One region of the Leisingera sp. ANG-M6 genome, then DNA from elsewhere that is predicted to be linked to it. Evidence: riboswitches for the same ligand, from Rfam matches in the RefSeq annotation. Region 1 holds a riboswitch; each other region holds the start of a gene.
The links. Region 1 has a riboswitch for cobalamin ahead of RA24_RS19185 (ABC transporter substrate-binding protein). Riboswitches for the same ligand answer to the same signal wherever they lie in the genome.
Positions count from the first base shown of each region.

Region 2: another riboswitch for cobalamin. It lies ahead of RA24_RS10955 (aromatic ring-hydroxylating oxygenase subunit alpha); the one in region 1 lies ahead of RA24_RS19185 (ABC transporter substrate-binding protein).
Region 3: another riboswitch for cobalamin. It lies ahead of RA24_RS12260 (DUF4198 domain-containing protein); the one in region 1 lies ahead of RA24_RS19185 (ABC transporter substrate-binding protein).
Region 4: another riboswitch for cobalamin. It lies ahead of RA24_RS12210 (ABC transporter substrate-binding protein); the one in region 1 lies ahead of RA24_RS19185 (ABC transporter substrate-binding protein).

Region 1 covers NZ_JWLG01000022.1:88,881-96,229, forward strand. The annotation lists gene RA24_RS19165 (methyl-accepting chemotaxis protein) at 1-1,553, shown strand, start outside; gene RA24_RS19170 (CheR family methyltransferase) at 1,581-2,435, shown strand; gene RA24_RS19175 (chemotaxis protein CheD) at 2,426-2,917, shown strand; gene RA24_RS19180 (chemotaxis protein CheW) at 2,914-4,527, shown strand; cobalamin riboswitch at 4,666-4,858, shown strand; gene RA24_RS19185 (ABC transporter substrate-binding protein) at 4,998-6,008, shown strand; gene RA24_RS19190 (FecCD family ABC transporter permease) at 6,005-7,054, shown strand; gene RA24_RS19195 (ABC transporter ATP-binding protein) at 7,051-7,349, shown strand, end outside.
Region 2 covers NZ_JWLG01000013.1:215,697-223,045, forward strand. The annotation lists gene RA24_RS10925 (hypothetical protein) at 1-324, shown strand, start outside; gene RA24_RS10930 (DUF6638 family protein) at 321-1,682, shown strand; gene RA24_RS10935 (hypothetical protein) at 1,832-2,098, shown strand; gene RA24_RS10940 (DUF1523 family protein) at 2,110-2,754, shown strand; gene RA24_RS10945 (TetR/AcrR family transcriptional regulator) at 2,828-3,379, opposite strand; gene RA24_RS10950 (dihydrofolate reductase family protein) at 3,383-3,934, opposite strand; cobalamin riboswitch at 4,191-4,389, shown strand; gene RA24_RS10955 (aromatic ring-hydroxylating oxygenase subunit alpha) at 4,497-5,732, shown strand; gene RA24_RS10960 (hybrid-cluster NAD(P)-dependent oxidoreductase) at 5,737-6,822, shown strand; gene rpiB (ribose 5-phosphate isomerase B) at 6,963-7,349, shown strand, end outside.
Region 3 covers NZ_JWLG01000014.1:40,525-47,873, forward strand. The annotation lists gene RA24_RS12250 (cobalt ABC transporter permease) at 1-40, opposite strand, end outside; gene cbiM (cobalt transporter CbiM) at 37-654, opposite strand; gene RA24_RS12260 (DUF4198 domain-containing protein) at 665-1,450, opposite strand; cobalamin riboswitch at 1,594-1,808, opposite strand; cobalamin riboswitch at 2,087-2,295, shown strand; gene RA24_RS12265 (TonB-dependent receptor plug domain-containing protein) at 2,456-4,339, shown strand; gene RA24_RS12270 (ABC transporter substrate-binding protein) at 4,343-5,179, shown strand; gene RA24_RS12275 (FecCD family ABC transporter permease) at 5,176-6,159, shown strand; gene RA24_RS12280 (ABC transporter ATP-binding protein) at 6,156-6,911, shown strand; gene RA24_RS12285 (adenosylcobinamide amidohydrolase) at 6,911-7,349, shown strand, end outside.
Region 4 covers NZ_JWLG01000014.1:28,968-36,316, reverse strand. The annotation lists gene RA24_RS12230 (ABC transporter permease) at 1-62, opposite strand, end outside; gene RA24_RS12225 (ABC transporter permease) at 59-1,006, opposite strand; gene RA24_RS12220 (ATP-binding cassette domain-containing protein) at 1,003-1,791, opposite strand; gene RA24_RS12215 (ATP-binding cassette domain-containing protein) at 1,778-2,539, opposite strand; gene RA24_RS12210 (ABC transporter substrate-binding protein) at 2,553-4,112, opposite strand; cobalamin riboswitch at 4,378-4,588, opposite strand; gene RA24_RS22265 (hypothetical protein) at 4,908-5,309, opposite strand; partial or broken gene istB (IS21-like element helper ATPase IstB) at 5,427-6,223, opposite strand; partial or broken gene istA (IS21 family transposase) at 6,186-7,349, opposite strand, start outside.

The sequences.
Region 1 (7,349 bases):
ATGCCGCTGGCAAGCCTAGCAAAGTGGTCAAGTTTGCCACCAATGTCACCGACGAGAAGCTTCGCACGGCTGAGCAGGACGGCAAGATCGCTGCCATCAGCCGGGCTCAGGCGGTCATCGAATTCAAGCTGGATGGCACGATCCTGACCGCCAACGAGAATTTCCTGGCAACCGTGGGCTACTCGCTCGATGAAATCCGCGGTCAGCATCACCGGATGTTCTGTGATCCCGCCTACGTCAGTTCGGCAGAGTACCAGACATTCTGGTCAGATCTCGCGTCCGGCGAGTTTTCGGCTGGAGAATACAAGCGCTTTGGCAAAGGCGGCAAAGAAATCTGGATCAATGCTTCCTACAATCCGATCTTCAACGCCGAAGGCAAGCCGGTCAAAGTGGTGAAATTTGCCACCAATGTCACCGAAGAAAAGCTTCGCACCGCAGAGCAGGACGGCAAGATGGATGCCATCAGCCGGGCGCAGGCCATGATCGAGTTTGAACTGGACGGCACGATCCTGACCGCCAACCAGAACTTCCTGGCAACCGTGGGCTATTCGCTCGACGAAATCCGCGGCCAGCACCACCGGATGTTCTGCGATCCGGAGTACACAAGCTCCCCTGAATACCAGAAGTTCTGGGCGGATCTGGCCTCCGGCGAGTTTTCGGCAGGCGAATACAAACGCTTTGGCAAGGGCGGCAAGGAGGTTTGGATCAACGCCTCCTACAACCCGGTGTTCAATGCCGATGGCAAACCTTTCAAGGTGGTGAAATTCGCCACCAACATCACAGCCGAAAAACAGGTCGCGCAGGAGGTGACCCGGATAGCGACCCGGTTTGCCGAACAGTCCAAGGAAATTTCTGATCAGGCCCACACGGTCGCCGGCGGCGCCCAGACACTGGGCTGCACCACAGAGGAAATCAGCGCCTCCGTTGAGGAATTGAGCGCCTCGATCGACTCGATTGCGCAGAACAGCAGTCACTCCGACGAGATCGCCCAGAAAACCAAGGAAGAAGCCGATCTGGGGGCAAAGGCGATTGAACGGTCGATCGAAGCCATGGATCTGATCAACGCGTCCTCCGAGGAAATCAGCGAAATCGTCAAGACGATCAGCGAAATCGCCGGGCAGACTAACCTGCTGGCCTTCAATGCCGCAATCGAGGCCGCGCGGGCGGGCGAACACGGCCTGGGGTTCTCGGTGGTAGCTGACGAGGTGCGCAAGCTGGCAGAGCGGTCGTCGCAATCCGCCAAGGAAATCAGCAAGTTGATCAATGAAACGGTGAAACGGGTGACCCAGGGCAGCGAGGTCTCTCGGGAGGCCGGTGCCGCCTTCACCAAGATCCTGACCGGAATCTCTGACACCACGGATTCCATCGCCCAGATATCCGTGGCCGCCAATGAGCAGCAGACTGCAGCGCGGGACGTCTCCGAAGCTATCCAAAGCATTGTGGACGCGTCCGAAGAGGCCGTCATCGCCTCGGATTCCATCGCAGCTGCAACAGAGGAGCTGAACGCCGGAGCACAGGAGCTGAAAACAGAAGTCGGCCGGCTCGGCTGCTGATTGAGTGCACCGGCGAAAGGACAGGGCATGAGAAAACCTGACACCGACATCACCATGAGCGATGGAGACTTTGCAAAACTCCGCACCATCGTTCACAGGAGTACCGGAATAACCATCGGCGAGACCCGCAAGACAATGCTGGTCAGCCGCCTGCGGCGGCGGCTGCGCGAAGTCGAAGAACCGAGCTTCGCATCTTATATCTCCCGGCTCGCCGCCGACCCTGCGGAGATGCAGGAACTGACAAACCGGGTGACCACCAACGAGACTTACTTTTACCGCACGCCGCGGGTCTGGGATTATTTCCAGGACGTCTTCCTGCCGGAGTTTCAGGCACGGGGGGAGAACCTCAGGATGCGGGCCTGGTCGGCTGCGGCATCGACGGGGGAGGAGGCTCATACCATCGGCACAATTCTGGAGCAGCAGCGGCTGCAGAAACCGGGCTTCGACTATTCCGTGCTGGGCACCGATGTGTCCTCCCGGGTCTTGGAAGTGGCGCAAACCGGCGTTTACAATGGCCGCGCGATCGCCCGCTTCCGCCGCGACCAGCCTGCACTGTTTGCCAGCCACATGAAGGGCAGCGATGCAGAAGGCTACAAGGCTGTGCCGCAGATCCGGGCCCGCCTGAAGTTCAAGCTGCATAACCTGCTGGAAAGGCTTGGCAGCACCAGTCCGTTTGACGTGGTGTTCCTGCGCAACGTGCTGATCTATTTCACTGGCGAAGACCAGGAGAAGATCCTTCAGAATGTGCGGGACTTGATCAAGCCGGATGGCGTCCTGTTCATTGGAGAAAGCGAGACGCTGAACAATCTCCGTACCGGCTTTGAACAAGTGGCGCCGATCATCTACCGGCCCGCCGCCAGGGTAGGCAGCCCATGTGCATGAATGACATCCAGAAAATCCACGTGCAGATCGGCCAGGTGAAAACCGGCCGGGCCGGGCAGTCGCTGAATGCGATCCTCGGCTCCTGCATCGGTCTGGGGCTGCTGTACCCGGCCAAGGGGATCTATGGGCTGGCGCATTGCCTGCTTGCCAAGTCACCGGACAGCTCTGATGCAATATGCGGCAGGCATGTGGACCAGGCTGTCAATTCGCTGCAGTCCCTGATGGAGGTGTCGGGCAAGGAGCTGCGCAAACTCCAGGCGATTGTCGTTGGCGGTGCCAACATGACGATGCCGGCAGATACGGATCCTGCGCGTCTTGTCGGCAGCATCAACGCCCGCTCCGCCTACCGGTCGCTGCGGGACGCCGGCGTCCGCAACATTCACGAGGATGTCGGCGGCATGCAGGGGCGGCAGGTGACCATCGATTGCAGCAGCGGCGAATTCACAGTCAAAGCGATTCCGCGCCTGGGGGGACAATCATGAAACCGGAGACTTCAAACCCGCTGATCCTTGGCGCGCAATCTTCGGCTAGCGATCTGGCAGGCTGCCCAGCGGTTGGAGTTGGGGACAGCAGTGTTCCTCAGAAGGAACTGGCCCAGCCGCACAATGTGCGGGCAAAACGGGGGAAGCCGGACAAATACGGTTCATTCCTGATCGACGACAGCGAGTTTGCAATCTCCGTCTCGGCGCTCCAGGAGATCGTGAATGAACCGGATGAGATTTCACCTGTGCCGCTTGCGCCGTCCTACATGCTGGGGCTTTTCAACCTCAGGGGCATGATTGTTCCGGTGATTGATTTGCGCAGCCTGCTTGAGTTTCCGGCTATTGAGCGCGCGCAATCGCGCAAGGTTGCAATTGTCGAACATGGCGAACACTGCATTGGCCTTCTTTTCGACAGAACGGGTGAAGTCCTGAACGGAAAAGGCGTGGCGCGGGTCGATTTCCGCCCCAATGGCGACGGCATCAAGGATGTTGTTATCGACGGGGTTTTGAAATTCAATGACGGCGAAAGGCTGGTTCAGGTCCTAGACCCGCACGAACTGCTGAACCTGGAAAAACTGCCGCGGGCTGACAACGGCCCCGGACAGGAAACGGTCAAACTCAGCAGAGGCAAAAAGCTCGCCTGCGTTTCATTTCAAACCGGCCACACGACCTGCGCCATCGACCTGCGGTTTGTAAAGGAGGTCAGAACCGTTCCCAAGCTGGAACAGTCGCTGCTGGTGGGTGGCAATGTGATCGGCACTGCAAATCTGCGCGGCGTTATCCTGCCCGTCATAGATTTCCGCGGATTCATGGGAGATAGTGCAAAATTTGTGCTTGGGGCCACGATCCCCAAGGAGCGCAGAATGCTGATCATCGACACCGCAGAAGGGCCGGTCGGGCTCATGGTCTTTTCCATCGACAGCATCCTGCCCTATTTCGAGGATGAAGTGCTGCTCTTTGCCAAGCTGGCCCTGCCGCGCGGTGATCTTGTGAACGGGTGTCTGCTGGATAAGAACAACCAGATTGTCATGATGCTTGATCCGGCAAAGCTATTGCAGGAGCCAAGTTTTGTGGCTGCGGCCAAAGCCTGCCAGGAGATTTTTCCACCCGAGAAAACGGAAGAAGAGGCCGCTGAACTGGAGGCCCGCGCGGCAAGGCGCACATTTATCAAGTTCACTTTCGAAAAACGGTTCGCGCTCGACACCTCCGAAGTCAGCGAGGTGATCAACCGCCCAATTGACCTGCTCGAACCGCCGTTTTCACTGAGCTTCGTCGAAGGCATCCTGAATTTGCGGGGAGAGCTTATCACCCTGTTCAATCCACGTGTGCTGTATGGGCTGCCGCCCGGGTCCGGCCGCGATCAGAAAGTGCTGATTTTCAAGCATGACGCGCAGAAGTTTGGAATACTCGTGGACACCGTCGATGAAATAATCATCACGACGGAGAACCGCGTGGCTGAACTGAAGCCCTTGGACCAGCAGAATACCTCCAAGAGCATCGCTGAGGATGTATCCGGGTGCCTGCAGCACAAAACACCAGACGGCAGGTTCGAGTCGATTTTGATCCTGGATACGAACGCACTGGTAGACCGGTGCTTCAAGGCGGCCTAGAGCACTCAGCGCTTTCGGTTTCCGCAATTAACTGCCGCGGGTCCTGGGTCGATGCCTGCACGGAGCGTGGAGTTGCATGACTAGACCCGAAGAATTCTGCTGACCGACGAAGTTTTTCTTGCCGCAAGAGAAGTGATGCGCTACCCGCGCTTTACCGGTCCCGTAAGGGCTAAGAGGGAATCCGCGGTGCCGCCTGGCGCCAAACGGAACTGCCCCCGCAACTGTAGGCGGCGAGTGCTGTCCCATCGTGTCACTGGGCCTGAAGGGTCCGGGAAGACGGGACAGACAGTGACCCGCCAGTCAGGAGACCTGCCGGTGAAAACCGAAACACACCGGACGGGGTTGTCCGGGGAGGTTGCCGGCTAGATGCGCCGCCCGTTCCTGGCGCCGCAAGAAGGGGAAACCCTCCGCCTTGCCGGTCAATGCCCTTCACCCGTTCTCCGGTCATTGACACATGGAGATCGAAGATCATGTTTCTGCGTTCCGGCCTCATGGGCCTTTCATTCGTTGCGGCAGCTCAGGCCGCAGCAGCCAGCGAAAACTTTCCGCTGACTATTCAAAACTGCGGTGAAACCGTCACTTTCGAGGCACCGGTTGCGTCCTCCGTGACCGTTGGCCAAGCCGCAACAGAGGTACTTTATGCGCTGGGTCTGGGTGGCAAGGTGCTGGGCACCTCGGTCTGGTTCAACGATGTTCTGCCCGAGTACGCCGCACTGAACGACAAGGTTGAGCGCCTGGCCGACAATGACCCAAGCTTTGAAAGCGTTGTGGCCAAGCGCCCGGGCCTGGTGGCTGCCCAGTATGAGTGGCATATCGGTCCCGAAGGCATCGTCGCCAAGCGCGAGCAGTTTCATGATCTTGGTATCCCGACCTATGTGATGCCCGCGGACTGCGTCGGCAAGGACAACACCACCGGCGGCGACGGCACCCGGACCGAGATGTTCACCACCGACAGCCTCTATCAGGGCATTGAGGAATTGGCGGCGATCTTCGGCGAGGCAGAAAAAGGCGCTGAGCTGGTCGCCGACTACAAGGCTCGTGAGGCCGCGGCTGTGGCCAAGGCGCAAGAGGTTGCGCTGGACGACGCCTCCGCTGTGTTCTGGTTCTCCTCGCCCGAGATGGAAAGCGACCCGTTCGTGGCCGGCCAGAAGGGCGCACCGGGCTACATGATGCAGCAGCTGGGCCTGAAAAACGTCATTGAGACCGACGAGGAATGGCCGACCGTCGGTTGGGAGACCATCGCGAAAGCCAACCCGACGGTGATCGTGATTGCCCGTATGGACCGCCGCCGCTTTGCCGCTGATGACTACGAGAAGAAGCTTGAGTTCCTGCGCAATGACCCGGTCGCCAGCCAGATGGATGCGGTTAAAAACAACCGCATCGTGGTGATGGACGCCCAGGCGATGGACGCCACCATCCGCGCCATCCCGGCGCTGGAAGACTTGGCGGAAGAACTCAGCGCGATCGGCAACGGCGCATGAGTGCAGCCGCCGTACTGGCCTGGCAGGGCTTCCGGGGCGCTTGCCTTGCCCTGCCGGTGCTGGCCGCGGCGGTTCTGGCAGGCGCAATGATCGGGGAAACCTCGCTTGCGCCTGACCTTGTCTTGTCCGTTTTGGCCAACAAGCTGGCCGGGGCGGGCCTACCGGTGGACCCGGTGGATCAGGGCATCATCTGGAGCTACCGGCTGCCGCGGGCGCTGGTGGCTGCAGCCTGCGGGGCGGCGCTGGCGGTTGCGGGTGTAGTGCTGCAGGCCTTGCTGCGCAACGCGCTGGCGGACCCTTACATTCTGGGCATATCGGCCGGTGCCTCGACCGGGGCGGTGGCGGTCACCATTGCAGGACTTGGCGGCGGCGCCCTGTCACTGTCCTTTGGTGCCTTTAACGGCGCACTGCTGGCGTTTGGCTTTGTCGCCATTCTGGCGCGGGCCGCCGGGGCAGGGGGCAACCGCGCCGCAGCTGCGCAGATCGTGCTGGCGGGCATTGCCGGCTCGCAGCTATTCAATGCGCTGACCGCTTTCATTATCGCCAAGTCCGCCAATGCGGATCAGGCCCGCGGCATCATGTTCTGGCTGATGGGCAACCTCAGCGGCGTGCGCTGGCCGGATGTGTGGCTGGCGGTGCCGCTGGCGCTGGCGGGCTGGATGATCTGCCGCTTTCATGCCCGTGCTCTGGACGCCTTCACCTTTGGCAGCGATTCCGCCGCTTCGCTTGGCATCCCGGTCCGGCGGGTGCAGGTGGTTCTGATCTTCGCCACCGCGCTGATGACCGCGGTGATGGTGTCGATCGTCGGCTCCATCGGCTTTGTCGGCCTGGTGATCCCGCATGCGGCACGGTTCCTGGTAGGCCCCGGCCACCGCAGGCTGATGCCAGCAGCGGCGCTGACTGGCGCCGTGTTCCTGATCGCCGCCGATATCGTCTCCCGCATCATCATCCCCGGCCAGGTGCTTCCCATCGGGGTGGTCACCGCCCTGATCGGGGCGCCGTCCTTTGCGGTGATTCTGGTGCGCGGGCAAAGGACTGCGAGATGAGGATCGAAGCCCGCAACCTGTCTTTCTCAGTGCGCGGCAAAACTCTGCTGCAGGACGTCTCGCTGGCGGTGCAGCCGGGTGAGACGCTGGCGCTGGTGGGCCCGAACGGCTCCGGCAAATCAACCCTGATGCGGCTGCTGTCGGGCCTGGCCAAACCCTCGCATGGCGAAGTGCTGCTGGAGGACCAACCGCTGGCCCGGCTGACCCGCCGGGAGATCGCCCAGCGGATCGCCATTGTCGAACAGCAGGCCGACACGGCTGAGCGCATCACCGCACAGTCCGTCGTCGAGCTGGG
Region 2 (7,349 bases), on a different contig from region 1:
CATAATATTGAGTTCAACTGCCCCTCTGAATGGAGTTGGGAAAAAAAGCTAACCTTCGCTTCCGAAAGCTATGATGCTGTGGAGAGTATTCTATGGCGTTGTGAGAAAGGAATTTACGTCCCGGGCTGGAACTGCGTGCATGAAGTTCCACAGTTGTACGACGTACTGCGCAAAATTAAAGTTCTGCAGCCTGAATTATCGGCAGTGAACTCTTACCGATTAGAAAGAGCTAGGTTTGATTCACTTTTAGAGGCTGCAAGGTTACTAGCGCAAAGTGACGTACTTTGGATTTCAGGCTGCTACACAAAGGAGGCCGCCCAATGAAACGCCTCATCCAGCATGGCCTGATGTTCGGCAATCTCTTCCATGTGGCCTCGCCCGCGCTGGTGGAGCGCTATAACCGCGCGCTGAAGCATCTGACCGGCAAGTCCACGGCTCTGACGGATTTCCACGTCGATATCTCGGGCTTTTCGCCGGAGATCGGGGATGAGCTGGGGGATGATCACTATCTGAACCATGCGGGCGTGAACCGGCAGTTCATTCTGCTGTCGACCGAGCAGAAGCGCTGCCCGCTGCTTCACGTGAAATTTTCCACCAGCCGGGATATCCTGCGGCGGTTCATCGAGGTCAATGAACGCCAGCTGTTTGCGCTGACCGCGACGGATGCGGTGGCGGGGGAACTGGTGAATTCGGTGTTTGAGGTCTCCGAGCCGCGCAAGCTGTTCGACATCCGCCAGGTGCGGATCGAGGCGGATACTACCAAGGGTACGCTGCGCCATGCGGACCGTCTGGCGGAGCTGGTGGAGCGGTTCAAAACCGGGGAGGATGCCTGGTTCGATGATGCGCTGATCGGAGAGATGATCGCGACGGCGGAACAGACCGGCGATGTGACCCGCAATCCGGTGCATCTGGAGCATGAGGTTTTTGAGCAGGGCAACTTCTGGACCGCGCATTTCGGCGGGCTGTACCTGTTTCAGGACGTGCAGCACCCGGCGGTGATTGCCAGCGGGGCAAAGCCCGAGGGCGTGCCGCTGGATCGCGTTTTTGACCTGAGCCAGCGTAATGCCATTGCCAAGTTTCTGGAGCTGAACGGGCTGGCAGAGCCGGTGATCCGGGCGCGCGGTGTCGATGGCGCGGCGATCCTGCGGCAGAAGATGGGGTTCCTGGCGGTTTCGGTTTTGACAGAGAAGGGGCGGGATCTGACCGGCCTGTCACGGTCGGATCTGCGGCGGCTGGCGGCGCGGCATGCGGAGGAGCTGCCGGAAGAGTTTGAGGGGCTGGCAGCATTGGTGCGCTGGGCCGAGGGCGGCGGCAAGTGGCCAAAGATCACCTCGGACCATCCGGCCTATTTCTATAGCCTCAGGGCGTCGGACACGCCCTGCCGCGATCTGGTCAACATGCTGCTGGCAGAGCTGTGCCCGCATGACTTCCGCCAGATGTTCATCTGCCACAAGGAAGAGTTCTACCGCCGGTACCGCGGCTGGCCGGAGACCAAGAAAGCCTATGCAGCGGAGTTTCTGGCGCGGGAGTATACGGTGGACAAGGCGGGTGCGCGCGCCGCGCTGTTCGGGCATGAGCCGGATATGGAGGGGCGGATGCCCAAGCTGCCACGGAACCGGCGCAAGGGGGTGGTTGAGCGGGTCGGCCCCTGGGGCGCGGTGAACCGGGTGAGGGGGCGATAGGATGGTCCTATTGGAGCAACTAAATTCTTCCCGGATCGCTTGCGATCCGGTTCGCGCCCGACCAGCCCCCATGGGCGGGCGCGAAGTGCGCCCACCCCGGGACGGGCGCGAACCTATGTTACGTGCAAAAGCTCAGGAGGCGTGCTGAGATGTTCGGCTTTATCCGCCTGATCCTGATCCTCTTGGTGGTGCTGACCGTGGTCTACGCCGCGGTGTCGCTCTATTCGCGCGAGATGCGGCGGCTGAAGCTTAAGCGGCGCTGGAAAGAGAAGGGGTTGACCGGCGACCGCGCGGCCTTCATCCAGCGGGGGCTGAAACAATACGACAACTCGTTCCGGCGCAAGCTGATCCTTCTGGTCTATATCATTCCGCTGGGGGCGCTGGCGCTCCTGATCTACGTCATTAACTTCATGTGAGGTCCACCCCCATGCGTTTCATCAAATGGGCTTTCCTGATTACCTTCTGGGTGCTGTTCGGCGCCTTTCTGCATTACACGCTGCCGCAGTATGACGTGGTGCGGATCGTCAACACCTACGAGGAGCGGCAGGAGCTGAACGACTGGACGCGGGTTTTCTGGTCCAAGCCCGACGACCAGTCGGCGCAGCTGATCAACCGCGATGTGCAGTTCATCCAGGCAGTGCGCGCCAACGGCCGCAATATGGTCTACCGCAACGAGGACACCGGCTGGAACTGGCCGCCCTATTTCAAGTTCGACACTGCGAACCTCTATACGGACGCCAATGACAGCATCTCGACCAAGGCGAACCCGGAGTGGGTGGCGGTGATGCATTACGGCTGGCGCAACGAGTTCCTGTCGATCTTCCCCAATGCGGTGACAATCAAGCCGGTGGCGGGGCCGGAAGATAAGCCAACCAACTGGTTCTCGATCATCTTCCTGGTGCTGCTCGCGGCGCTGTTGTGGGCCATCTATGTGCGCTGGCGCCGGTTCCGTCAGGCGCGGATCGACCCGATGATCGAAAGCGCCGAGGACAGCCTCTATGCGGCAGGCGATGCCATTGCTGAGCGCAAGGGCCGGTTCCGGCGCTGGCTGGATACCTGGAAATCGAAGTGACGGGAGGGGCCGCCGGATGGGCGGCTCTGAAAGACACAAACGGATGCGCGGGCCTGAAGCGGCCCGCGTTTGTTTATTCGATCCGGTCCAGCACCCAGTCCAGCGCGGAGGTGAAGCCGTCAGGTGACAGCGCTCCGCGTGGTGCCGCGGCGGCGGCAAAGGCGAAGCCGTGTGTGTAATCCACCAGCAGGCACAGAAGGGTGCGGGCCTCTGAGCCGGATACGCCTGCGGCGGTGACTTCCGCCTCGATCAGCCGGGTCAGCCCGGTCAGGGCAGGACCGATCAGGGACGGGTTTTCCAGGATGCATTTCGCAAGTTCCGGGTGCCGGGTCACCTGGGTGCAATAGCGGGTCATCAGGTCACGCAGCCGCAATTTGGGCGTTGCCGCTTCTGACGGTGCATCCGCGCCTTCAAACGCAATGCCGACGAGGGATGCGATCATCTCGTCCCTGGTGCCGGCGTGATGGGCAACGGCCATTGGGGTGACGCCAAGCGCCGCTGCCAGTGCCTTGAACGTGAGGGCCTTGCTGTCACCTTCGTCAAGCAGCTCCAAGGCTTTCTGCAGCACATCATCCTTGCTGAGGGTGCGGCTGCCCTTGGGCGGGCGACCCATGCGCGGGGGCATTGGTCAGGCCACCTGGAACGTGGTCTGGACCATGCCGGTGGGCAGGATGCGGGAGCTTGCCACCTTGAGGTCGATGTCCCGGTCCAGGCTGCCGAACAGGGGGATGCCGCTGCCGATCAGGATCGGAACCGTTGTGATGGTCAGATCGGCGATCAGCCCCTGGCGCAGGAAGGACTGCACCATCCGGCCGCCGTCGACATAGGCGCGGGTCCAGCCTTGCTCTTGCAGCTCCTGCATAAGGTCTGCGGGTGCGGCGGTGCTGAGGCGCACCTTGTCCTTCAGCTCTTCGGGAATGTCCTGTTCACTCAGGCTGTTGCTGAGGACCACAACCGGTTTGGTGTAGGGCCATTGGCCGAACCCCAGCACGGTGCGGAATGAGCCCGTCCCCATGACCAGCCCGTCTACGCTGTCCATGAAGGCGGCAAAACCGCCATCGTCATCTTCGGCGTCGGGCTGTTTGAGCAGCCAGTCCAGCGAATGGTCCTGCCGGGCCACGAAGCCGTCGAGGCTGGTGGCGATGAAGACGTGGCCGGTGGTCATCGGATTCTCCTGCATATCATTTAACTATACGTCATATAGTTAAATGCAATTCGTGTTCCAAGGGGCCAGCGTAAGATTCGCTGCGTGCGAATCGATCTGCAGCGGCTGGCAGCGCCTAACCGCATGAAAGATAAGCGCTTGCCGCAAACGGGCTGGCGGATGCCGGTTTGAGATTCTGGACATCCCTGTCCCTGCAGGCATGGCAAACATGCATGTCTTTTTCCGGTTTTGGCGGGTCGGATTTGTCTCCGCCGGCGGCGCGGGATTCGGGCATTTTCCGCTTCAGCAAGGTGCCGCCCCTAGGGGTGGAGAATTGGGAAGCTGGTGAAATTCCGGCACTGCCCCCGCAACGGTGACCCCGGGCAAGGCATGGCAATAACCACTGAAGCAACGGCTTCGGGAAGGTGCCAGGCCCCGCCGCCGAATGGCCCCGGGACAGTCCGGAAACCAGCCTTGCCCCGAAAACGTCAACCGCGGGCGGCGGCGGGGCGGTTGCAGGCGCGTGGCCTGCAATCTCTCTATCCATGCCCGCAGCCAAGCCAACCTGCCGCGGGGATGCGGCAAAGGAGAGAAGCAGATGCTTCACGACAGCGAAATTCTGGCCAAACTGGTCGCCCGTCAGAAAAACTATTCCCTGGAGCAGGCGTTTTACACCGACCCGGGCGTGCTGGATCTGGACATGCGCCAGATCTTCTACCGCGAATGGCTGTTTGCCATTCCCGCCTGCGAGATCCCGAAGGCGGGCAACTTCGTGACCCATCAGGTCGGCGCCTACAACGTCATCATCGTGCGCGGCACCGATGGCGAGGTGCGTGCCTTCCACAACGCCTGCCGCCACCGCGGTTCTGTTGTGTGCAAGGCCAAGAAGGGCAACTCGCCCAAGCTGGTCTGCCCCTACCACCAGTGGACCTACGAGCTGGACGGCTCACTGCTGTGGGCGCGCGATATGGGGCCGGACTTCGATGCCTCCAAACACGGGCTGAAGCCGGTGCATTGCCGTGACCTGGCCGGCTTGATCTACATCTGCCTGGCGGATGAGGCGCCGGACTTCGACGCTTTTGCCGCAGTTGCGCGCCCCTATCTGGAGCCGCATGACCTGGGTAACGCTAAGGTCGCCTATGAAAGCTCGATCATCGAGAACGGCAACTGGAAGCTGGTCTGGGAGAACAACCGCGAGTGCTATCACTGCGGCGGCAACCACCCGTCACTGTGCCGGACCTTCCCGGAAGATCCGTCGGTGACCGGCGTCGAGGGCGGTGAGACCCCGCCGCATCTGCAAAAGCATTTCGACCGGATCGAAGCGGCGGGCGTGCCGGCGCAGTTCCAGATCGATGCGCGCGGCCAGTACCGGGTGGCGCGGATGCCACTGAACGAGGGCGCCGAGAGCTATACCATGGACGGCAAGGCGGCAGTGGCCAAGAAACTCGGCCGGGTGCCCTTTGCCGATGCCGGCACGCTCTTGAAGTTCCATTACCCGACCACCTGGAACCACTTCCTGCCAGATCATTCCATCGTGTTCCGGGTGACCCCGATTAGCCCGACCGAAACCGAAGTCACCACCAAGTGGCTGGTGCACAAGGACGCGGTGGAAGGTCAGGACTATGACCTGAAGCGGCTGACCGAGGTCTGGGTTGCCACCAACGACGAGGACCGCATCGTGGTAGAGGACAACCAGCGCGGCATCAACTCGCCCGCTTATGAGCCCGGTCCCTATTCGGAAGTGCAGGAGAGCGGCGTCATCCAGTTCTCCAACTGGTACGCCGACCATCTGACCCGCGCGCTGACCGGCCGCCACCTGATCGCGGCGGAGTAAGCGTATGGGACTGCAGGCAAACTTCGAGACGCTGGACGAAACCCTGGCGTGGAAGGACGACGAGATGCTGGAATGCGTCTCTGTCGTGCCGGAAGCGCCGAACACCGCCACCTTCAGCTTCCGCGCGCCTTCGGGCGCGTGGTTCAAATACCAGCCGGGCCAGTTCCTGACCCTGGAGCTGCCGGTGCCGGGGGAGACAGTCTGGCGGACCTATACGATCAGCTCCTCGCCGTCGCGGCCCTTGTCGATCTCAGTGACGGTGAAGGCGCAAGGAGACAGCATCGGCACCCGCTGGATGCTGGACAGCCTGAAACCGGGCATGTTCCTCAAGGCCTCCGGCCCGGCGGGCGTGTTCACCCTGCCCAAGCGCCCGAACGGCAAGTTCCTGTTCATCTCCGCAGGCTCCGGGATCACACCCAGCCTGTCGATGACCCAGTACCTGTTCGACCGCGGCCAATCGCCGGACGTCTGTTTCATCAACTGCGCCAAGCGCCCCAGCGAGATCATCGCCCGGCGCCAGCTTGAGGGCATGGCGGCGCGGGTGCCGGGCATCAAGCTGCACTTCGTTGTGGAGGAGGACGACCCCTATCAGGTCTGGACCGGCTACCGCGGGCAGCTCAATCAGATCATGCTGGGCCTGATCGCCGGTGACTACCTGGAGCGCGAGGTCTATTGCTGCGGGCCGGAGCCGTTCATGCAGGCGGTGCGCGACATGCTGAACGGCCTGGGCTTCGACATGGAGAACTACAACCAGGAAAGCTTTGGCGCGCCGGTGGAGACAGAGGCAGATGCGCCGGAGCTGGACGATGTTGTTCCGGCAGAAACCGCCGCCGCCGAGATCACTTTTGCAGCGTCGGGCGTCACCGCAACCTGCACCGAGACCGACACCGTGCTGGCAGTGGCCAAGGCGTCGGGCCTCAACATCCCGTCGGGATGCACCTTCGGCATTTGCGGCACCTGCAAGGTCAAGAAGACCGCAGGCGACGTGCATATGGTCCACAACGGCGGCATCTCGGAAGAGGACGTGGAGGCAGGGTATATCCTGGCCTGCTGCTCCAACCCGATTGGCCGGGTCGAAGTGGAAATCTGATCTGTCGGAGGGCCTCCCGCGGGCCCTCCGCTCCCTTCTGGTCCGGGCCTGCGGCGATAAAGGGATTGACGCCGCGCCCGTCCCTTGGTCAACACGGGGCCAAGCCTCATACCCCCGTTGCGACACAGGACCATCAGACCATGACTGCCAGCAAACGCATTGCCCTTTCCAGCGACCACGCCGCCATCGAGCTGCGCAAGGCCGTTGCCGCCCATATCGAAGCGCAGGGCTGGGAGGTCGAGGACATCGGCCCGCAAACCCCGGAAAGCACCCATTATCCCAAGCACGGCGCCGCCGCGGCACAGCTGGTGGCCTCTGGCGACTGCACTCTGGGCATTGTCCTGTGCGGCACCGGCCAGGGCATCATGATGGCGGCGAACAAGGTGAAGGGCATCCGCTGCGGTGTCTGCTCCGACACGTTTTCAGCCAAGATGATCCGTGCCCATAACAATGCCAACATGCTGTCGATCGGCGCCCGCGTGGTTGGTGAAGGGCTGGCGCTGGAAATCGTCGATGCCTTCCTGGGC
Region 3 (7,349 bases), on a different contig from region 1:
GTGCCAGCAGGGCAAGGATCAGCACGCAGGAGCGGATCATGCCAGGCTTCCTTTCGTGTCAACAAACAGTTCGGGCTTCACCCGCCGGGCCAGGAAAATGGCGGCGCCGGACAACAGCGCCTCGATCAGCATCACTGGGATATGGGAAAAGAACACAAGCTTGGCGGCAAGGATGAACTCATCACCGGACAGCATCAGCGATACTGCGACTGCGAGGGTTGTGAAGGCAATTGCTGCACCGCCGCCAATGCCGCCCCAGATAGCCCCCTGCAGCGGCGAGCCGCGCGCCACCAGCGGCCGGAACATCAGGCCGACCAGAACAGCGGGCAGGGCAATATTCACGGCGTTCACGCCCAACACGGTCAGCCCGCCGAAGCCGAAGAAGACCGCCTGCAGGAGAAGCCCGACAAACAAAGCCGGGAACGCGGCCCAGCCCAGCACCAGCCCGGCAAGGCCATTTAGGATCAGGTGAACCGAACTGGGCCCGATCGGGACATGGATCAGGGAGGCCACAAAGAAACTGGCCGACAGAACACCCGCCGCGGGAATCCGCTCCAGCGGCAGGTTGCGCAGACCCATGGCAATACCGCCGACGGCGGCAACCGCGCCGCCGATCACAACCGGGTTCGACAGTGCGCCGTCTACGATATGCATCGGTCTACTTTCACTTCAGCTCTTCTGCGTGGATCCACAGAACAGCATCCTGGCTGAGTTCCTTGCCGTCGTGCTCGGTCGCCGGACCGGACCCGAGTGCCGCAAAGCCCCAGTAGCCTGCTTTCGGAATGCCAAAGGAAAAAACGCCGTTCTGGTCGGCGATGGCAACAATTGCGCCGCCCGGCATCTCACCCACGGTGGGATCAGTGGTTGAGAATTTTTCCAGATCCGGCTCCGACGCCATGAACTCGACTTCGATCTCGGCACCCGGAACCGGCTTGCCGTCCGCCAGAACCTGACCGGAAAAGGTGGAGCCTACGATGACGTTATAGGGCTTGTTCAGCGGCAGGATCTCGGTCGCCAGGCCAGCCGGCTGGTCCCAGTCTGTGGGCAGCGTGTTGCGGTTCAGCACGACCTTGGAGATCTGCTGGATATAGATGTCTTCACTTTCCTCGTAGTAAGGCGAAGGGACCGTCACCACGACATAGTCGCCGGACCGCTTGACCGGGACCGAGGCCTTGTAAGCCGAAGCTTCGTTTTCAGCCCCTTTGAAGGTGGCGGGTTCCAGGCGGTCCGACAGGTCGGTCTTTTCACCTTTGTGGATCATGAAAAACTCTTCCGGCTTGCCCATGTCCATCGCATGGCCGTTGGCCATCGGGTGCCAGAACACCAGGCCCATCGGCACGTCGCCGGGCTTTTCGATCAGCGCTTGTTCAGTGTAGTTCAGCTGGAAATGCGCCGAAGCGGTAACCGGCAGGGAAACGGCCAGAGCAGCGGCCAGGTAGTTCAGTTTCATTTCGTCCTCATTCGACGATACAGGCGCACCTGCAATCAGGAATGAACAACGGGGAGTAGCGGCACGGAAACGCCTGAACGGCACACGCGCCAGACGCGCACCCCGGCGTCCGGTGGAAAAGGGCAGTAACCCCGCAAGCGGAGCCTCAGTCCCCGTGTCCGGCAGGTCTCCTGACTCGCGGGTCCTGGCTCGGCTGGCCTTCCCGGGGATGTTCCCAGTGGCGTATTCAGCGTCACTCACCGCTCACAGTTGCGGGGGCAGTCACGGATTTGGTCCCTTTTGGGTACGCCGCACCGTGTTCCCTATTTCTTCCGCTGCGCATTGAAACACTCGCGGAACCGGTCACCTTGGCTGAATGGCAAACCGGAATTTCTGAGTCAAGAGAATCATGTTCTGTTCACTTGGCCGTCCGGTGCCGATGGTTTTTCTCCTGCAGTGCTGCAGGGATCAATAGGCAGGCATGTTCCTATCAGAGGAACGGGGAAACACCGCTGCCTTTCGAAGTTTTTTGTATGCGTAATCAATCATCGTCACTTGAAAAATTGGAAAGGCAAATTCGGCGATATGGATGCCAGCCCAAGGCCATTTCTACTCAGGTTGCGAATTCTCCCGCTTGACAGAATAAGTTCAGTTTGCCTAAGTCCCGACCATTCTGGTCCGGCTGGGAGACCACCCGGTTAAAAGGGAACACGGTGAGGTGTAGCCAACAGGCGCCGAATCCGTGACTGCCCCCGCAACTGTGAGCGGAGAGCAATGCTGCGGTATGCCACTGCCCCAAGGGGCGGGAAGGCGCAGCAAAGCCTCGACCCGCAAGTCAGGAGACCTGCCAGGATGATCACCCTATCGCGGTGCGGGGCGCGCCGAAGATAACGGACCTTCCGTAGTGGTGGCAGTTTTCACCGTCTGCGGGGGCATTGCCTTCCAAAGACCAAAATTATGAACATGCTGCCCGGTATGGGCAGCCGCTTGGCCTGTGCTTGCTGCGTGGGCCGGGAGGAATGGAATATGCGCAAGGCAAGCCTGTCCCTGGCCGCCGCCCTGGCCGCCGCCCCTGTAATCGCAACCGCTCAGGATGAAGAAGTCACCGATCTGGGGGAGATCATCATCTCCGGCGGCTTCACGCCGGTCGAGGCCCAGAAGTACGGCCGCTCCGTCTCGGTCCTGACCAGCGAGGAGATCGATGATCGCGGCATCACCACCGTCCAGGACGCGCTGCGTTCGGTTCCCGGCCTGATGGTGAACGGCTCCGGCGACAGCTTTACTCAGGTCCGCATCCGCGGCGCAGAAGCCAATCACACGCTGATCCTGATCGACGGCGTCGAAGCCTCGGGCGGTGACAGCGAGTACATTCTGTCCGGCCTGGACACTGCCAATATCGAGCGGATCGAAGTCCTGCGCGGCCCGCAATCGGTGTTCTACGGCTCCAACGCCTCGGCCGGTGTGATCAACATCATCACCAAGTCCGGCGGCATCGGCACGGAATACGGCGGCAGCGCGGAAGCGGGGTCCGACGGCTACCGGGCCTCGGCCCGGGTTTCGTCGCGGACCGAGCGCGGCGGTATCGCCTTCAGCTTCGCCCATGACAATGACGACGGCTATGACACCTCGGGCGATGGCGGTGAAGAAGACGGCATCCGCCGCAATACACTGCAATTGAAAGGCGACTACCTGGTCACCGACCGGCTGAAACTTGGCTTCAACTTCCGCACGTCGGATGAACGCTATGACAGCGACCGCACCTCCTTCACCGCAACGGATGCGGCCAGCTATGTCGTGGATGATCCGACGCAATTCAGTGACCGGGATGAGCAACTGGCGCAAGTCTATGCTGAACTGGACACATTGGGCGGCCGCCTGAAACACCGCCTGTCAATCGAACGCACTGACTTTGACCGGTCCTTCAATGGCGGCACCCCGACCGAGACCAAAACGGAAGCAGCAAAGTACCTGCTGAGCTTCGGCCTGGACGGGCAGTTAGCGGATCAAGCAGACCACCTTCTTAACGCGATGCTGGAATGGGAAAAGGACTCCAGCAGTTCCAACCCGGCCTTTGCGCGCGAAACCAATTCGATTGCCCTGGAATACCGCGGCAGCTTTGCCAACGGCCTGGACCTGCAGCTCGGGGTGCGCCACGACAACAACAGCGTATTCGAAGACGCCACCAGCTGGACCGCCAGTGCTTCTTACACTTTTGCAGACAGCGGTGTGCGCCTGCACAGCTCGGCTGGAACCGGTGTTGTGAACCCCTCTTACTTTGAGCTGTTTGCCAACAGCACATTCGGCTCCACCACCTATCTCGGCAATCCGAACTTGCAGCCGGAGGAAAATCGCAGCTTCGATTTCGGGATTGAGGTGCCGTTCCTTCAAGGGCGCGGCCTGGTTGATGTGACCTATTTCGACGAGACGCTGACAGGCGAGATCGAGAGCTACATGGTGAACGCAACCACGTTCTCCTACCGCAACCAAGCCGGTGACAGTGATCGCAAGGGTGTTGAGCTGGCAGCAAGCCTGGAAGCCAGCGAATACCTCGATCTGCGTCTGTCCTACACCTATCTGGACGCCACCAACCCCGATGGCTCGGTCGAGATCCGCCGCCCGGAGCACGAGCTTCTGCTGAGTGCCACACTGGATACTTTCAATGGCCGCGGCTCTGTCACCGCGGACATCCGGCATGTGGCAGGCAATTGGGACAGCCAGTTCTTTGACTCGTTTGCCACCGCTGAGCTGCCGGATTACACAACCTTTGATGTGGCTGCTCAGTATGAGCTGACGGATAACGTGGTGCTGACTGGGCGCGTCACCAACCTGTTCGACGAGGACTACGCCGACGTCTGGGGCTACGCCAAGCGCGGCCGCGCCGCCTATATCGGCGTGCGGGCCTCGTTCTGACCCATGCGCAGGCTCCCCGGCATAGCCCTGGCCCTTTTGTGGGCCGCCACCGGTACTTTTGCCGGGCCATCGCGCGTGGTGTCGATGAACCTCTGCACTGACCAGCTGGCGATGCTGCTTGCGGCGCCCGGCCAGCTGGCCTCGGTCTCCTACATCGCGCAGGACACACGCGCCTCGGCCATGGCGGACGCGGCCATGGCCTATCCCGCCAACCACGGGCTGGCCGAAGAGATCTATCTGCTGCAGCCCGACCTGGTGATTGCCGGCGCCTATTCGACACCTGCCACCACGGATATGCTGCGCCGTCTTGGCGTGCCGGTGGTGGTGTTCGAGCCCGCCAGCTCGCTGCAGGATGTGCGCGCACGTATCTTGCAGATGGGTCAGGTTCTGGGCCGCGAAGAAGCGGCCCACGCACTGCTGGCAGACTTCGACAAGCGACTGGCAACGCTTGAGCAAGCCGGACCGGAGGCGGCACGCGCCGCGCTTTATGCCGCCAACGGGTTCACTTCCGGCAGTATGACCCTCGCGGGCCGGATCCTGCGCGCGGCGGGGCTGCGCAATATCGCGGATGAACTGGGCTATGCGCACTCCGGTCATATGCCGCTGGAACTGCTGGCGTTGGCCGCGCCGGATCTGCTGATCGGCACGTCGCCCTATCCGCGCGCCTCGCGCAGTGAGGACAATCTGGCGCATCCGGTGGTGCGGCAGCTGGCCGCCCGCAGCGGCGCCGGGCAGATGCGCGATGCGGATTGGGTCTGCGGCACCCCGCATGTGCTGCGCGCGGTGGAAACCCTGGCCGCAGAGCGCCGTCTGTTCATGGAGAAGGAGAGCCGGGAATGACCCGTCTGATGCTGGTTCTGGCCGCAGCGGTGCTGGCGCTGTTCCTGCTGTCGCTCACGGTGGGGCCGGCCGATGTGGGCGCCGGCGAAAGCCTGGCCGCTCTGTTTGACGAGGGTTACGGGCCGCTCACCCTGGTGATGCGGGAAATCCGGCTGCCGCGGGCGCTGCTGGCAGTGATTATCGGCGGCGGGCTGGGGCTGGCGGGTGCCGAGATGCAGGGCTACCTGCGCAACCCGCTGGCTGAGCCAGGGCTGATCGGTGTGTCCTCCTCGGCGGCGCTGGGGGCGGTGCTGGCGATCAACACCGGGCTGGCGGCCAGCCTCACCTTGGGCCTGCCGCTGGCGGCGCTGGCCGGTGCTCTGGCAGGTGTGTTTCTGGTGATGGCGCTGGCCGGGCCGCAGGGCGGCTCGCTGACGCTGATCCTGGCGGGCATTGCGATTTCGGCGATGGCGGCGGCGCTGACCTCGCTGGTGCTGAACTTGTCGCCCAACCCCTTTGCCGCCAATGAGATCGTGTTCTGGATGATGGGCTCGCTGGCGGACCGCTCGATGCTGCATGTCTGGCTGGTGCTGCCCTTTGCGCTATCGGGGGGCGCGATCCTGCTGACACTGGCGCGGGGTCTGGATGCGCTGACCCTTGGCGAGGATGCGGCGCAGACCATGGGGATGAACTTGAACCGGCTGCGGCTGCTGTTGGTTGTCGGGACTGCCGCCATTGTCGGCGGCGCCACTGCTGTGGCGGGCGCTATCGGCTTCATCGGCTTGGTGGTGCCGCATATCCTGCGCCCGCTGGTTGGCGGCCAGCCGTCGCGGCTGCTGTGGGCCTCGGCACTTGGCGGCGCCATCATGCTGCAACTGGCTGACATTGCGGTGCGGGTAATCCTGCCGTCGCGGGACCTCAAGCTGGGAGTGGTCACCGCCCTGGTCGGCGCGCCGCTGTTCCTGCACCTGATCTATAAGACGCGGAAGGGGCTGGCATGAGCGTGCTTTCGGTCCGGAACCTCTCCGTCACCTTGCGGAACCGCCCGGTGCTCCGCGATGTGTCCTTTGAAATCCAAACAGGTGAATTCGTCGGCCTGCTGGGGCCAAACGGCGCTGGCAAAAGCAGCCTGATGCGCGCCGCCCTGGGGCTGATCCCGGCGAAGGGGCACAGCTCGCTGGCGGAGATGAGTGCCGCGGAACGCGCCCGCGCGGCGGCCTGGATGCCGCAATCGCGCGAAATCGCTTGGCCGATCCCGGTAGAGCGGCTGGTGGCGCTTGGCCGCCTGCCGCATCTGCCTCAGGGGCTGCGGCTGCCGCCCGGCGATCAGGCGCTGGTCGACCAGTCGATTGAGCGCATGGGGCTCGGCCCGTTCCGTCAGCGCGCCGCCTCCCGCCTGTCCGGCGGCGAGCAGGCCCGCGCGCTGATTGCCCGTGCATTGGCGCAGGACACGCCGCTCTTGATGGCCGATGAACCTGCCGCCGGGCTGGACCCGGCGCATCAGATCTCCACCATGGAGGTCTTTGCCAGCCTCGCTGCCGAAGGCCGCGCCGCGCTGGTCTCGCTGCATGACTTGGGACTGGCGGCGCGCCATTGCACAAGGCTGATCCTGCTGGCCGAAGGCAGCATCCTCGCCGACGGGCCGCCCGCCGAAGTGCTGACACCGAACTTGATGGCGCGCGCCTTTGGCATCTCGGTCTGGCATGAGACAACGGCGCAAGGGCCGGTGTTCCAGCCGCTGGAGGTTCTGTAATGGGCGCGGTCACCCTGGAACGCCCCTGGATCGAGTTTGACCTCGGCGCAGAGATGCAAGTGCTGAGCTGGGCTGTGAACCGCCCCGGCCTTGTTACCGCCCGCCGCATCCTGTGGCGCGAAGTCCGCAACAGCGACCTGCCGCGTGATCTGGATGTCACCGAGTGGTTCGCGGGTGAACTGGCGCAGAGGGGCTGCGAGGATGCCGTGGCCTTCCTGACCTCGCGGGATGTGCGCCGCTATTGCGAGGCCTCAGCCACTGTAGAAGGCATCAGCGCTCATGCGGTGGCCACTGTCGGCTTGTCCAATGCCGAACGGGTCGGCAGCCGGATGGACTACGCCAGCCGCAACTGGGGGACCATCAATGTCGCACTGCGCCTCTCCGAAGGGCTGACCCACGCCGGACTGATCGAAGCGATGAGCATCGCGGTCCAGGCCC
Region 4 (7,349 bases), on a different contig from region 1:
TTGAACCGGGACAGCGGGCTGTCCGGCAGCTTGGCGCCTTTTTGTAGGAGAACCTCACTCATACCCTCTGCTCCTGCGTGCGGGTCGCCGGGTCACTGGCGGCCTGCAGTGCCTCAGCCAGTGAATTGATCACGACATAAGCAACGGCAAAGAACATCACCAGAAACATCACCATAGGCAGGTCGCGCGACAGCACGGAGCCAGCCAGCAAAGACCCCAGCCCAGACCGGGCAAAGGTCAGCTCGACGATGATCGCGCCTTCCAGCAGGCTAGCAAAGTCGATCGCAATCATGGTCACAGCGGGCACCATCGCGTGGCGCAGCACGTGCCGAAAGAAGATCTCGCTCTCGGAAATGCCGCGCAGGCGCAGGGTTTCGACAAATGGCTGATTGGCCGCCTCCAGCATGAAGCTGCGAAGCAGACGGGTCTGCGAGGCCATCACCCAGAACGCCAGCGTCAGCGCTGGCAGCACCAGATGCGCGGGCGTGCCGGTGCCATATGACGGGAACCACCCCAGATGCACGGCAAAGCCCAGGATCAGCAGCAAGCCCAGCCAGTAGCTCGGCATGGCTGCGCCAACTGAGGAGAGCATCACGGCAGCCCGGTCCAGCCATGTCCCCGGGTGGCGCACCGCAAGACTGGCCAACAGAAACGCAACAGCCAGCCCCAGCCCCAGAGACGTTAGCGACAGGGTCACTGTTTCACCAAGATTGCCAATGAAAATGTCCCAGACCGACGTTTGCGAGGCATACGACAGGCCAAAATCACCGCGCAGCACATTGCCAAACCAATAGAGGTACTGGAGCCAGAACGGCTCCTCTAAGTGGAACTCGGCGCGAATGGCCTGGAGCAGTTCTGGTGGGAAGGCAATTTCTTCGGGGTAGCGCGCATGGGCAATAGCCTCAGCTCGGTCGCCGGGGGAGAAATAGCTGAGCGTGAAGGTAATCAGGCTGATCCCCAACAGAACAAAGGCAAGGCCCGGCAGGCGCGACAGAAAATACTTCATGCGGCCTCACTGGCGTGGCTCAATGTGCCGAGGCTGCGGGCGGCCTCGATCAGGTTTTCCGCATAGGGGCTGGCCGGTGCGGCAATGAACTCATCGCATGGCTGATAGGCTTCGACCTGCCCCATGCGCAGAACCAGAACCTTATCAGCATAGGCCGCGGCGAACCCCAGATCATGGGTGACCACAAGATATGCGGTCTGCGTCTTGCGCCGCAGCACTTCCATTTGGCGGGCGATCTTCTTTTGCACCAGAGCATCCAGCGCGCTCAGCGGCTCATCAAAAAAGATGAGCTTGGGCCGGGCGATCAAGGCCCGCGCCAGACAGGCCCGCTGTGCCTGACCCAGAGAGACCTGACCAGGGAACCTGCTGTAAAACTCCGATCCCAGCTGGACATCTTCCAGTGCGGCAAGAACGGCACTCTTGCGCTCCTGGACGGTCAGGTTTTGGCGGTAAAGGCTTTCCTGTATAGAGGCGCCAAGTGTCAGCCGCGGGTTCAGAGCAGCCAATGGATCCTGCATTACCCAGCGGGTCTGCGGCAGGCCAGGGTGCGTTGGCACAGCCCCGGTGATATCCGTGCCAGAGGGCGTGAACACTAGCCTGCGGCAAGTTGCGGGCAGAAACCCCTGCACGGCTTTCAGCAAGGTAGACTTACCTGCGCCGCTTTCTCCGATGACACATAGCATTCCACCCTGCTGGATGTCACAGGAAACATCTTGCAACAGCACTTTGTCTCCGGCCCTGACTGTCAGGCCTTCGAGTTGAAAGACCGGGTCATTCGGCGGCATGGCTGATCTCTGGCTTGGCTTTGTCCCAGCAGCGGTGCGCCACTAGCTCGCGGGAATAGGTATGCTGCGGGTTGGACAAAAGGATGTCAGAAACTCCGCTCTCAACAATCCGGCCGCGCTGCATAATTGCAATCCGTCCTGCAAATCGTGCGGCCAGCGCCAGGTCGTGGGTCACCATCATCACCGCGATCTCATGTTCCGCGGCGATGCGCCGGGTTTCCTGCAGCACCTGCGATGCAATCAGCGGATCCAGCGCTGAGGTCGGCTCGTCCAGGATCAAAAGTTTCGGAGCATCCATCAGGGCCATCGCCAGCAACAGACGCTGCTGCATACCTCGACTCCACTGATGCGGGTAGCTACCGCCCGGATCCGGCAGGCCAAGGGCCGATAGAATGTCCCGCTGATGTGAGGTGTGTTTTACCCTTTTGCGGCGGGCCAGCTGGTCCCATTGCCAGCGCAGGCGGCGCAGCGGATCAAAGCCATGGGCCGGGCTTTGCGGCACATATGCAATGCCATCCAGAGTGGTTTTTGCGGGCGAGGCAAAAGCACGCTGCGCGCCGTTGAACAGAATGTGCCCGCTGGTCGGACGCGCAGGGCGGGTCAGGCCCATCACGGCCCGCAAAAGAGTAGATTTGCCCGCACCGGAGCCGCCCACAACCGCCAGCCATTCTGTCGGCGCCATCTCAAGACTGACATCATGCAGAATACCCTGCCCGCCAATTTCGGCGGACAGGGCCTCGATTTTCATCAAAGGTGCCTGTTTACTCGGCAATCGCCAGCTCCGGGCTCGCCAGATAGGTTTCTGCCGGGTGGATGCGGTAGCCCTCAACCTTGCCATTGCCGACCGAAACCTGTGTCTTGTGGAACAGCGGGATCACCGGAAGGTCACGGTTGATAATGGCTTGAACCTCGGCATAGACCGGTTTGCGCTCTTCGCTTGAAAACAGGCTACGGCCCTTTTTAAGCAGTGCGTCCAGCTCAGGGTTGGAGTAGCCGGAAACATTATAGCTGCCATCCGTCGCCACCAATGTGCTGGGGAAGTAATCCGGATCGCCTTGCGGGGCGGTGCCCCAGGCCTGTAGGTGCAGGTCGATTTCGCCAGCTTTAAGTGCCTCGTTGTTTGCGCCGAATTCACCCATTGCGATTTCCGCGCCCAGACCGATCTGCTGCAGCATGATCTGCGAGATTTCCAGTGTCGGCCGCAGCGCAGCCCGGCCTTCGTAGCTACGGATCTTCAGCACGATGTCTTCGCCGTTCAGCTCCCGGATGCCATTGCCGTCACTGTCGGTAATTCCCGCCTCATCCAGCATGGCCAGCGCTTTGGCCGGGTCATAGGACAGGCTGATATCGCCGTTTACCCAGGATTTCATGCTGGCTGGGAAGATGCCATTGGCCGACTGCCCACCGACACCTGCCAGGGTCGCCGCAACGATGGTGTCACGGTCCAGGCCCAGCGAAACGGCATTCAGAAGCGTCTGGTTGGACAGTGGACCGTCATTCACCCGTGGCTGCAAGAAGAACAGTCGCGCGGTTGCCTCCGAGAACAGCTGGCCTTTGCCTTCTTCAAGCAGCTTGGCGAAATCCGGTTCCGGGTAGTTGGTGACCAGATCAACATCACCCGCCTGCAGTGCCAGTGCCGCAACCGAAGGGTCGCTGATCGCGTCGATCACCAGACGGTCAAGTTTCGGCGCGCCGCCCCAGTAATCGGCAAACCCAGTGGTCACATAAGTTTTGTCCGTTTCCGCATTTTCAAAGACAAACGGACCAGTGCCCACCAGCGGCATTGCATCGGTGCCGTCTTTCATGACAGCCGCCGACGGTTCGGTCAGCGACCACAGGAAAGCTGAGTTCGGTGCACTGGTGCGGAAGACCAGCGTTTTATCGTCAACCAGCTCGATGGATTCGATGTTCAGAAGCTTGACCAGGCGCGGGTTATTCCCGGGGTGGCCCTCTTCGCTCAGCTTTTCAAACGACTCTTTGACAGCCTGGGCGGTGACCGCAGAGCCATCATGGAATTTTACACCCTCGCGCAGGGTGATTTTCCATTCCCGTTCAGACAGGTTTTCAAAACCGGTGGCAAGGCGCGGCTGAAGGGTCATGTCATAGCCGATACCAATCAGCGTTTCCGACACGCCTGCCCGGTTGCTGAGCCAGCCATTCTGGCGGGCACGGGGATCAGGAATGCTGCTTTTGGGGCCAAACGGCGCGGCAATCACCATTTCCAATTTGGTTTCTGCGGCTGCAGGGCTCAAAAGCGCCGCAGCGGCGAGGCAGGTTGCGGCGAGGGTTTTGGTCCAGAAAGCGCGTGAATAATTCGGCATGTCCTTGGTCCTTAGGTTTCTGACAAGGGAATTTTGGGGTGAGGTGTACAAGTTATGTGATAATATAACAAGCGCTGATTCAGTGGACAGCTGCGTCAGCTCAGGTGTTAGGCAGGCAGCTGCGGAACCTGCATGGACAAGATGATGTCAGGGACGGCAACCGCACCTGCGGCTACGTCCAAGCAAGCCCAAACAGTGGGAGCAAGTTTCCGAGATACGCAGGATGCGTGCCATGAGGCCTCCTTCCAGGACGCCCCGTCCCGGTGTGGTTGAAATCGCGATGGCAGGTCTCCTGACTTGCGGGTCTTGGCTGCGCCATCCTTCCCAGCCATACGGCCAGTGGGTGCTTGGCGTCGCTATCCGCTTACAGTTGCGGGGGCAGTCACGGATTTAGCGCCTGTTGGCTACACCTCACCGTGTTCCCTTTTCATCCTCTCAGCATTTTGCCTTGAGGAACCATCGAAAGCAGGTAGGCGAACGCTGACAGAATTGTCAATTGCCCCGAACCAATAGGTAAGGGCTCGAGGTGGGCCAAAAGCTGCAAGTTTCAAGAGGGTCAGTTTCAATGGAAATGACCTTTGCAGCTAATGGTTCAGCCAAATTGCCTCAGTAGCCTGTATTGTAATGAACCGGCCTGTCAGGCAGTGCCTCTATTAAGTTGGCTTCCCTGCGCGAAGCCGACACTCGGGGCACCCCTAGCTGCAATTGGGGCGGAAGTCAGCTCCGTCCGGCGACCTGTGGATTCGGGTGACAGATCTCTCTGCAGCATGCTTGAACGGCTGTTTTTTACGCCGCTCAGCGGCGCCCAAAATGATGCAGTTGCGACGATTTTGTTGCGGCGAGCACGCGCAGCGAAGAAATCCAAGGTACAAGTTGGGCTCGAACCTGCCGTCCATTGCATGAAGCTGCGACGTCAGCTGCCTGCGTAAAGAGGACACAGGATGGCGCCTTGGCTGCGTTTGCAGCGAAAACCGGCCTGTCTTGGGTCAGAAATGCTTGACAATTGGGGTGGAAATGCCTGGCAGGTGCAGGCAATTTTTCCTTAAAAACAGTCAGCATCGGGTCAGCTTTGCCTGACGTTTGACACAAATTGTCGGGCGACACATAGTTTTGCCATTTGCGACAGAACCTTTCCTTTTTCGTGTCTCCAACATCCCCGCTCGCGCCTCCTGTTCCGCCAGTGGTGTCAATCGGCATGGAACTTTGACCCCCTATAGGCATCCAAAATTGACCCCCTGTTTGACGTGCGGTTAGCTGGCCCGATGCGGTGTAGCCTCCACCAAGCGAAGCCGTATCGTGCCAGCGTCGGCTCGACTATTCTCGGGTTTTGAAGCGCCAGCTCTCGTTGCCCGTTTCGACGATGTCGCAATGGTGGGTAAGGCGGTCGAGCAGCGCGGTAGTCATCTTGGCGTCGCCGAAGACCGAGGGCCATTCGCCGAAGTCGAGGTTGGTCTTCACGATGATCGATGTGCGCTCGTAGAGGCGGCTGATGAGATGGAACAATAGCTGACCACCGGTTTGTGCGAAGGGGAGATAGCCAAGCTCGTCGAGGATCAGGAAGTCGAGACGGCACAGCAGATCTGCCGTGCGCCCCTGTCGGTCGGCGCGGGCTTCCGCATCGAGTTTGTTCACCAGGTCCACAACGTTGAAGAAGCGCCCCCGTCTGCCGCGGCGGATGCACGCCCGAGCGATGCTGACGGCAAGGTGGGATTTACCGGTCCCTGTGCCGCCGATCAGCACGACATTGCGTTGCTGCGCCAGAAACTCTCCGGTCGCCAGATCACGGACCAGCGCCTCGTTGACCGGCGTGCCTTCGAAGCTGAACTCATCGACCTCTTTCGCCAGGGGCAGCTTGGCAATCGTCATCTGGCATTTGATCGAGCGCGCCTGCTTCTCACTGATCTCGGCGTTCAGCAGATCGCCCCCTCTCGGCAGCATGCTGCGCATGCGCCTGCCGGGCAATGGATGATCTGTTGCGGTTCGTGCTGACGCTTCACCGCCGTGGCGATGGTCTCATCGTAGGCGGCCTTCATGCCGTAGAGCTTCAGCTGGCTCGTCGTGCCGGAGGCACGCCTACGGCGTGACGCGTCCAGCACCTGTGATCTTTCCACGGATGTGTCTCCTTAGGCGGTCATAGCGTTTGCAGTCGGCCACGGGCTCGCAGGTCAGTCGCGTCGTGCCAGAGGCACGCATTCAGCGTGACGCGTCCGGCGTATCGATGGTCAGCGGCGGCTCACGATGCCGGGCCAGAATGTTGGTGACGACCGAGGCCGCGGAGGCCCCTTCGTTCAGCGCTTCGGCACAGGCAGCATCCACTGCATCCAGCCCATCGGTGGGGATCATTCTCAGGATCTGGACCATCCACTGCCCGGCAGGGCATTGCGCAGCAATGTCCCGAGAGGGGGCTGGTCGCCATTGGGCACCTTGCCCAGTTTGCGCTGAATGCGCCTGATCGCTGATGGCAGCTCCCTGTCCTTGAAGGGAGCCCCATTCCTGAGGGCGTCCCGCTGCCCGGCAGCGCATGCGTGCATGCGCGAGAGGGGGCTTGCGGGCCAGCACCGGGATGTAGTGCAGCGGATCGTAGATGGCCTTGTCGCGCCCGAAGGCTCGTTCATGCCGCCCTACGATCTTGCCGTCCTGCCAGAACTCGACCCGCTCGGCATAGGCGCGGATCTCGACTGGCCGGCCGACGGCGCGGCCATCCACCGAGTAGCGGTTCTTGTCGAACCGGACGAGACAGGTCTTCGAGACTGATGCCGGAACAGCGTGGAAACCATCAAAGGGGCCGACGTATGGCACCAGACTCGCCCGCTCATCCTCGAAGACCTCCCAGATCGTGCGGTCTCGAAGCTCTTGGTGCGGATGAGATTTGGCCCAGGCGGCGCAGCGATCCTCGAGCCAGGCGTTTAGTTCGGCGTAACTCTTAAACTTGGGCCTGGGCACGAAGAAGCGACGCCGGACAACGCCTGCCTGGTTCTCGACCTGTCCCTTCTCCCAGCCCGATGCTGGTGTGCAGGCAACGGGATCGACAAGATAATGCCCGCACATCTGCTGGAAGCGCCGATTGTAGGCCCGGTCGCGGCTAACGAAGATCGTGTCTACCGCCGTCTTCGCGTCCATTGTCCTCGGACCAGTGGCGGACAATTTCCGCTGTCGTAGATCCCGCGCGTGCAGGCCCCGCCGAAGAAGGCGAAGGCCTTGTCATGGGCATCGAACATCGAGCCATTGGGAGCGCCA